One region of the Micromonospora sp. WMMD980 genome, then DNA from elsewhere that is predicted to be linked to it. Evidence: predicted binding sites of a transcription regulator. Region 1 holds the regulator's gene; the other holds the start of a gene.
What was found. Region 1 encodes HrcA, which represses chaperone genes, less so after heat shock. Its sites were predicted from a motif close to GGTTNGCACNCTCNNNNNGAGNGTGCNAACC; they were not measured.
Positions count from the first base shown of each region.

Region 1 (4,132 bases):
CCGAGGACCTCGGCCGACCGGACCGGGTCACTTGGTGAAGCTGTAGCTCATCGGGTAGCGGTAGAGCACGCCGTCGTTCGCCTTGACGCCGCCGATGATGCCGAAGATCAGCGGCACCAGCCAGACGAGCATCGGGACGAAGAACAGGATGCCGCAGGTGACGAGCGTGAGCACCCAGGCCAGCACGCCGGCGACGGCCCAGGTGATCTGGAAGTTCAGCGCCGCCACGGCGTGCGCGCGGACGGTCGGCGACTGCTGCCCCCGGGTCATCAGCGCGATCAGCGGGGCGACCCAACCGAGGAGGCCACCACCGATGATCACGCCGGCGGCGCCGCCGAAGTGCGCGACCAGGGCCCAGGTCTTCTCGTCGTTGTTGGCGTAGGCGGCCGGGCCGTAGGCGCCGCCGGCGGGGTAGCCGGCACCGTAGCCCGGCGCGCCGCCGCCCGGCGGCGGGTAGCCGCCCGGGGGAGGGTAGCCGCCCGGCGGGGGGTAGCCGCCCGCCGGAGGTTGGCCGCCCGGGGGCGGATAGTCACCGGGCGGGGGATAGCCGCCTCCGCCCGGAGCCCCGGACAGTGGTGCGGTGGGGGGCTCGTCGGTCGGCGACGAGCCGTAGGGGGCCGACGGCGAGGTCGGGTCGGGCTGGGGGTTGGGATCCCCCGCTCCGGGCGGGCGAGGAGGTTCAGTCATGCACGTCACGGTAGGTCCCGGAAGCAAGCGACACCAGGGCTGTTCGGCCCCGGCGCGCCGGGCCGTACCGGCGGGCGGACCGGGGGTCCGGCACTGATCATCGCGTCGGCGGGGGTGCCGACGTAGACTGGCACTCGCTACAGTCGAGTGCCAGCCGCCCGGCGGATGCCGCGCGTCGCCCGGCCGAGGTGCGTCAGGAGGTGGGGAGATGGGTCTCGACGACCGCAAGCTCGCCGTGCTGCGCGCCATCGTCGAGGACTACGTCTCGACGCAGGAGCCGGTGGGCAGCAAGGCCCTCGTCGAGCGGCACCAGCTCGGCGTCTCGCCGGCGACCGTGCGCAACGACATGGCGGTGCTGGAGGAGGAGGGCTACATCCGGCAGCCGCACACCAGTGCCGGCCGGGTGCCCACCGACCGCGGCTACCGCCTCTTCGTCGACCGGCTCTCCCGGGTCAAGCCGCTCAGCCCGGCCGAGCGCCGGGCGATCGAGCGTTTCCTGGTCGGCGCGGTCGACCTCGACGACGTGGTGCACCGCACGGTCCGGCTGCTGGCCCAGCTGACCCGGCAGGTCGCGGTGGTGCAATATCCCAGCCTGGCCCGGTCCAAGGTGCGCCACCTGGAGCTGGTGCCGATCTCCACCACCCGGCTCATGGTCGTCATGATCGCCGACACCGGGCGGGTCGAGCAGCGGCTCGTCGAACTGCCCGGGCCGGTCCCCGCCGAGCACGTGACCGACCTGCGCCGGCTGGTCAACGAGAAGCTGGTCGGCAGCCAGCTCGCCGAGACGCCGCCGCTGGTGCAGGCACTGGTCGAGGAGTCCGCGCCGCACCTGCGGCCGGCCATGACGACGCTCTCCACGGTGCTGCTGGAGACGCTCGTCGAACGGCACGAGGAACGGATCGCGCTGGCCGGCACCGCCAACCTCACCCGGGGCGGCCTGCTCGACTTCCAGGGCTCGCTGCGCCCCATCCTGGAGGCGCTCGAGGAGGAGGTCGTGCTGCTCAAGCTGATCGGCGAGACGGAACCGAGCAACACCACCCGGGTGCTCATCGGCGACGAGAACGAGATCGACAACCTGCGGGCCGCCTCGGTGGTCAGCACCGGATACGGGCCGGGCGCCACCATCGTGGGCGGGCTCGGCGTGCTCGGGCCGACCCGGATGGACTACCCCGGCAATATCGCCATGGTGAGGGCCGTGGCACGCTACGTGGGCGAGCTGCTGGCCCAGAACTGACCAGTCAGGGCCGACGACCGGCGCGGACGTGAGACGAACATGAGGACACCAGACGCAGTGGCCAGGGACTACTACGGCATTCTCGGCGTGAGCCGGGACGCCTCCGACGACGACATCAAGCGTGCCTACCGCAAGCTGGCGCGGCAGTACCACCCGGACGTCAATCCGGACCCGGAGGCACAGGAGAAGTTCAAGGACATCAACGCCGCGTACGAGGTCCTCTCGGACGACCGGAAGCGGCAGATCGTCGACCTGGGCGGTGACCCGCTCGCCCCGGGTGGTGGCGGCGCGGGCCCGGGTGGCCCGGGCGGCGCCGGCCCGTTCGTCGGCTTCCAGGACATCATGGACGCGTTCTTCGGCGGCGCGGCGGGCGGCAGCCGGGGTCCCCGGCCGCGCACCCGGCCGGGCGCCGACGCGATCCTGCGCCTGGAGCTGGACCTCAACGAGACCGCGTTCGGCGTCGAGGCGCCGATCACCGTCGACACCGCGGTGCTCTGCACCACCTGCTCCGGTGCCGGCACCGCCGCCGGCACCCACCTGGCGACCTGCGAGGCGTGCGGTGGTCGGGGCGAGGTGCAGTCGGTGCAGCGGACGTTCCTCGGCCAGGTGGTCTCCGCCCGGCCGTGCACCGTCTGCCAGGGCTACGGCACCACGATCCCGCACCCCTGCCCGACCTGCGCCGGCGACGGCCGGGTGCGCACCCGCCGCTCGCTGACCGTCAAGATCCCGGCCGGCGTCGAGGACGGCATGCGGATCCGGCTGGCCCAGCAGGGCGAGGTCGGCCCGGGCGGCGGCACCGCCGGCGACCTCTACGTCGAGATCCACGAACGGACCCACGACGTCTACTCCCGCAAGGGCGACGACCTGCACTGCCGGGTCACCGTGCCGATGACCGCCGCCGCGCTCGGCACCCGGCTGACCATCAAGACGCTCGACAGCGAGGAGGTCGTCGACGTCAAGCCGGGCACCCAGCCCGGCAGCACGCTGCGGCTGCGCGCCCGCGGCGTGCCGCACCTGCGCGGCACCGGTCGGGGCGACCTCTACGTCCACCTGGACGTGCGCACCCCGACCAAACTCGACGCCGACCAGGAGCGGATGCTGCGCGACTTCGCCAAGACCCGGGGCGAGGAGGTCGCCGAGCTGACCAAGCAGGGCGGCTTCTTCTCCCGGATGCGTGACGCCTTCAACGGGCACGCCTGACGTGTCGGCGCCGCTGTTCCTGGTCGAGGCGCTGCCCACCGGTGACACGGTGACGCTGGACGGCCCGGAGGGGCATCACGCGGCCACCGTGCAGCGGCTGCGCGTCGGCCAGGAGCTGCTGCTCGCCGACGGCCGGGGCGGCACCGCCGCCGCGGTGGTCACCGCCGTCGGCCGGGGCGCCCTCGACCTGCGGATCACCGACCGGGGGTACGCCGACGCGTGCGTCCCCCGGCTGGTCGTGGTGCAGGGGATCGCCAAGGGCGACCGGGGCGAGCTGGCCGTGCAGGCGATGACCGAGGTCGGGGTGGACGAGATCGTCCCCTGGGCGGCGGCCCGCTCGGTGGCGCAGTGGCGCGGCGACCGGGGCGTACGGGCCCGGGAGAAGTGGGCCTTCACCGCCCGGGAGGCCGCCAAGCAGGCCCGCCGCCCGTGGCTGCCGGTGGTGGCCGGCGCCCCGGACGAGTCCACCGCCACGGTGGCTCGGCGGATCGCCGGCGCCGCCGCGACGTTCGTGCTGCACGAGGAGGCCGCCGAGCGGCTGACCGCGGCCGAGCTGCCGCCGACGGGCGAGATCGTCCTGGTGGTCGGCCCGGAGGGCGGCATCGCCGACGAGGAGCTGGCCGCGTTCCGCGAGGCGGGCGCTCGCAGCGTCCGGCTCGGGCCGTCCGTGCTGCGCACCTCGACCGCCGGGGTGGCCGCGCTCAGCGTGCTCGCCGCCCGCCTCGGTCGCTGGTGACTCAGGGGCGCGGGAAGATCGGCACCGGCGGCTCCTCGGGGCCCAGGTCCAGGCCCGCCGGGCCGATGATCAGCGGGTCGGGCGTGCCGACCACGTCGACGTCCTTGCCGTCGTAGTCGAACCGGTGCAGCACGTGCCGGATCGCCTCCAGCCGGGCCCGCTTCTTGTCGTTGCTCTTCACCACCGTCCACGGCGCGTCGGCGGTGTCGGTCCAGAAGAACATCGCCTCCTTGGCCTCGGTGTACTCGTCCCAGCGGTCGAGTGAGGCCAGGTCC
Region 1 covers NZ_JARUBE010000003.1:183,582-187,713, forward strand. Annotated here, with positions in the region: gene O7618_RS01345 (DUF4870 domain-containing protein) at 28-687, opposite strand; gene hrcA (heat-inducible transcriptional repressor HrcA) at 896-1,921, shown strand; gene dnaJ (molecular chaperone DnaJ) at 1,979-3,121, shown strand; gene O7618_RS01360 (16S rRNA (uracil(1498)-N(3))-methyltransferase) at 3,123-3,857, shown strand; gene ppk2 (polyphosphate kinase 2) at 3,859-4,132, opposite strand, start outside.

Region 2 (4,132 bases), 5.8 Mb from region 1:
ATCACGCTCCAGCGGGGCCGCGGACCGCCGAATTATGCCCGATTTGTGGTCGTGCGCCGTCGTCACGCCTCGTGTAGCGTGCGATTTCGGTCACCGAATTCAGCGGCCGTCGCCGATGGCCCGAACCGGTGCGCCGCCGGTGCCGGTCCGCCGGTTCCCGGGTCTTGGCACGCCGCGCAGAGTGAGGAAGTGCACCGTGGCACAGGGCACCGTGAAGTGGTTCAACGCCGAGAAGGGCTACGGCTTCATCGCCGTCGACGGCGGGCAGGACGTCTTCGTCCACTTCTCCGCGATCGAGATGGACGGCTACAAGGCGCTCGACGACGGCCAGCGGGTCGAGTTCGAGATCGCCCAGGGCCAGAAGGGCCCGCAGGCCGAGCGGGTCCGCGTCATCGCCTGATCCCTCGACGGCCGCCGCGCGCGGCCGAACCACCCCGACCGGTGCTGCGCCCCGGCCCCGCACCGTGGAAGATCATGAGCCGTTCCAGCCGTCGTCGCTGAGGAGGGCCCATGTCCGAGCCGCCCCCGTCGGGTCCCCACCCACCGCTGCCCCCGACCGATCCGATCCGGCCCGCGGCGCCGGCCGCCGGCCCGGTGCCGGAGCCGCCGGGCCCGTCCGAGCCGGCGACGTCCACCTCCGGTCGGCCGGCCGTCGACCCGTGGGACTCCGCCGGCCCGCCCGCGTCCGACCAGGTCGGCCTGCCCCAGCCGGGGTACGCCCCTCCGCCCGGCTCCCCCCGGGACGCTTCCACCCCCGACGGGTCCGCGCCGCCCGGCTGGCCGTCGCAGTCGGGTCCGGTTCCGCCCGGTCCGACCTCAGGCTGGCCGGCGACGCCGCACGGCACGCCGCCGGGTTGGCCGATGCCCGGTGCGGCCTTCCCGGCGCAGCCGGCGCCCGGCTGGTATCCCGGTCTCGACCCGAACGACCCGCTGGTCAACCCGCCCTACGCGGGCGTCGGCGGCTGGTTCGCGCGGTGCCTGGGCGCGGTGCGGCGAGGGTGGCGGCAGCTCCTGCCGATCGTGCTGCTCGCGCAGGGTGTTCCGGCGGCGGTGATCGCCGTCCTCTCGCTCTTCCTCGCCCCCACCGGCCAGATGGTGACCGGCCCGGACGGCGTGCCGGTGCTGCCGGACGGCTATCTCCAGCAGTTCGCCGCGTTCTACGGCGTGCTGCTGTTCGCGGCGCTGGTCTTCGGTCCGCTCCAGGCCGTGGGCTGGGGCGCGGGCACCTGGGTGGTGGCCCGGCAGGCGGCCGGTGAGCCGGCGGGTGTCGGAGCCGCGCTCCGCTACGGGCTGCGCCGCGCCCTCGGCCTCTGGGGCTGGACGATCGTCGTGTCGCTCCTGGTCACCGTCGGCGCCTGCTTCTGCCTGCTGCCGGGCGTCTACGCCGGGTTCGCGCTCATGCTGTTCGGGCCGGTCTACGTGTTCGAGCGGCAGGATCCGATCGGCCGGTCCTGGCGGATGTTCCACACGCGGTTCGGTCTGGTGCTGGGCCGGTCGGCGCTGGTGGCGTGCGTGCTGGTAGCGGCGAGCGTGCTGGACTTCGTGGTGAGCGTGGTGAACGGCGCGGTCTTCGGCACCGATCCGACGACGTCGCCGGGCGCCACCGCCGGCGCGGTGACGCTTGCGGTGGCCGGCGCGCTGCTGGCCGCGCCGGCCTACGTGGCGCAGCTCGTCGGTCTGGTCGCCGCGTATGCCGAACAGCGGGCCCACGAAGCTCCGGTGAACGCGACCCGACTGGCCGCGGAACTCGGCTGAGCGGCGCTGTCGTGCTTGCACTCGGCTAGGGAGAGTGCTAAACAAGTCATTGGCACTCGCGTACGGTGAGTGCCAATGGTCGGGGCGGTAGGGCCACGGCCGCGCCGGCGTCGCAGGAGGCGTCGGAGCGGAACGGGGCCGGTCGTCGCGGGCTGTCCGGCCCGACCGAGGAGGACGTCGTCGTCGCCAGGTGGCGACGTCCCCAAGGTGCGTACACCAGACGGCCCATCCGGGCATCCCGGGTGGCCCGTGAGTGTCCAGGAGGACAACGCCGTATGGCCAAGATGATCGCGTTCGACGAAGAGGCGCGCCGCGGCCTCGAGCGGGGCATGAACCAGCTCGCCGACGCCGTGAAGGTGACGCTCGGCCCGAAGGGCCGCAACGTCGTGCTCGAGAAGAAGTGGGGTGCCCCCACCATCACCAACGATGGTGTGAGCATCGCCAAGGAGATCGAGCTCGAGGACCCGTACGAGAAGATCGGCGCCGAGCTGGTCAAGGAGGTCGCGAAGAAGACCGACGACGTCGCCGGTGACGGCACGACGACGGCGACCGTCCTGGCCCAGGCCCTGGTTCGCGAGGGTCTGCGCAACGTGGCCGCCGGCGCCAACCCGATGGCCCTGAAGCGGGGCATCGAGGCCGCCGTGGCCAACGTCTCGGAGGAGCTGCTCAAGCTCGCCAAGGACGTGGAGACCAAGGAGCAGATCGCCTCCACCGCCTCCATCTCCGCCGCTGACCCCAGCGTCGGTGAGATCATCGCCGAGGCGATGGACAAGGTGGGCAAGGAAGGCGTCATCACCGTCGAGGAGAGCAACACCTTCGGCCTGGAGCTCGAGCTCACCGAGGGCATGCGCTTCGACAAGGGCTACATCTCCGCCTACTTCATGACCGACCCGGAGCGTATGGAGGCCGTCTTCGACGACCCGTACATCCTGATCGTCAACAGCAAGATCTCGTCGGTGAAGGATCTCCTCCCGATCCTGGAGAAGGTCATGCAGTCGGGCAAGCCGCTGCTGATCATCGCCGAGGACCTGGAGGGCGAGGCCCTGGCCACCCTGGTGGTCAACAAGGTCCGTGGCACCTTCAAGTCGGTCGCCGTCAAGGCGCCGGGCTTCGGTGACCGCCGCAAGGCCATGCTGACCGACATCGCCATCCTCGCCGGTGGCCAGGTCATCAGCGAGGAGGTCGGCCTCAAGCTGGACGCCGTCAACCTCGACATGCTGGGCCGTGCCCGCAAGGTCGTGGTGACCAAGGACGAGACCACCGTGGTCGACGGCGCCGGTGACGCCGAGCAGATCCAGGGCCGGGTGAACCAGATCCGTGCCGAGATCGACAAGAGCGACTCCGACTACGACCGGGAGAAGCTGCAGGAGCGTCTGGCCAAGCTGGCCGGCGGTGTTGCGGTGATCAAGGTCGGCGCGGCTACCGAGGTCGAGCTGAAGGAGCGCAAGCACCGCATCGAGGACGCCGTCCGTAACGCGAAGGCCGCCGTCGAGGAGGGCATCGTCCCGGGTGGTGGCGTCGCGCTGGTGCAGGCCGGCAAGACCGCCTTCGACAAGCTGGACCTGGCCGGCGACGAGGCCACCGGCGCGCAGATCGTCAAGATCGCGCTGGACGCCCCGCTGCGGCAGATCGCCGTCAACGCCGGCCTCGAGGGTGGCGTCGTCGTCGAGCGGGTTCGCAACCTCGACCCGGGTCACGGCCTCAACGCCGCGTCCGGCGAGTACGTGGACCTGCTGGCCGCCGGCATCATCGACCCGGCCAAGGTGACGCGTTCCGCGCTGCAGAACGCCGCCTCGATCGCCGCGCTGTTCCTCACCACCGAGGCCGTCGTGGCGGACAAGCCGGAGAAGACCCCGGCCGCCCCGGCCGGTCCGGGTGGCGGGGAGATGGACTTCTGAGTCCAGCTCCACCCAGTACGCCGCGAAGGGGGCGGGCCGCGTCAGCGGTCCGCCCCCTTCCGCGTGTCACGTCAGGTGGGCAGCGGGCGTTGGTTGCGCCGCTTGTGCGTCCGGTCGTACGGCGGCACGACACGTCTCGGCTCGTCGACCGGCTGCCGGGTCTCCTCCGCGCGCGGCTGGTCGGCGGCGACCTGTTCGGCGTCGCCGAGGTCGAGCCGATCGACGGCCGGTTCCCCGGCCGGGGCCGGGTCGTGAATCCGTTCCTCATCCGTGGCCATGCGCCGCCTCCTCCTGTGCTCGACCGTAGGTGCCTGTCGATCACCGTGGAGGGCGAACGGCGTTATGCGCCTTTGATGGCTTTCCGGTAGAGGAAGAAGACCCGCTCGATCCGCGCGCCGGCCGCGCCGGAGTAGAACGGCACCGGCCCCACCCAGCCGATCTGCGCCGCGCTGATCCCGGCCGCCGCCTGGTCCTGGAGG
Region 2 covers NZ_JARUBE010000003.1:6,002,779-6,006,910, forward strand. Annotated here, with positions in the region: gene O7618_RS28340 (cold-shock protein) at 197-400, shown strand; gene O7618_RS28345 (hypothetical protein) at 511-1,755, shown strand; gene groL (chaperonin GroEL) at 2,031-3,653, shown strand; gene O7618_RS28355 (hypothetical protein) at 3,725-3,931, opposite strand; gene O7618_RS28360 (GNAT family N-acetyltransferase) at 3,994-4,132, opposite strand, start outside.
Region 2: the regulator HrcA is predicted to act here: its motif matches at 1,803-1,833, upstream of groL (chaperonin GroEL).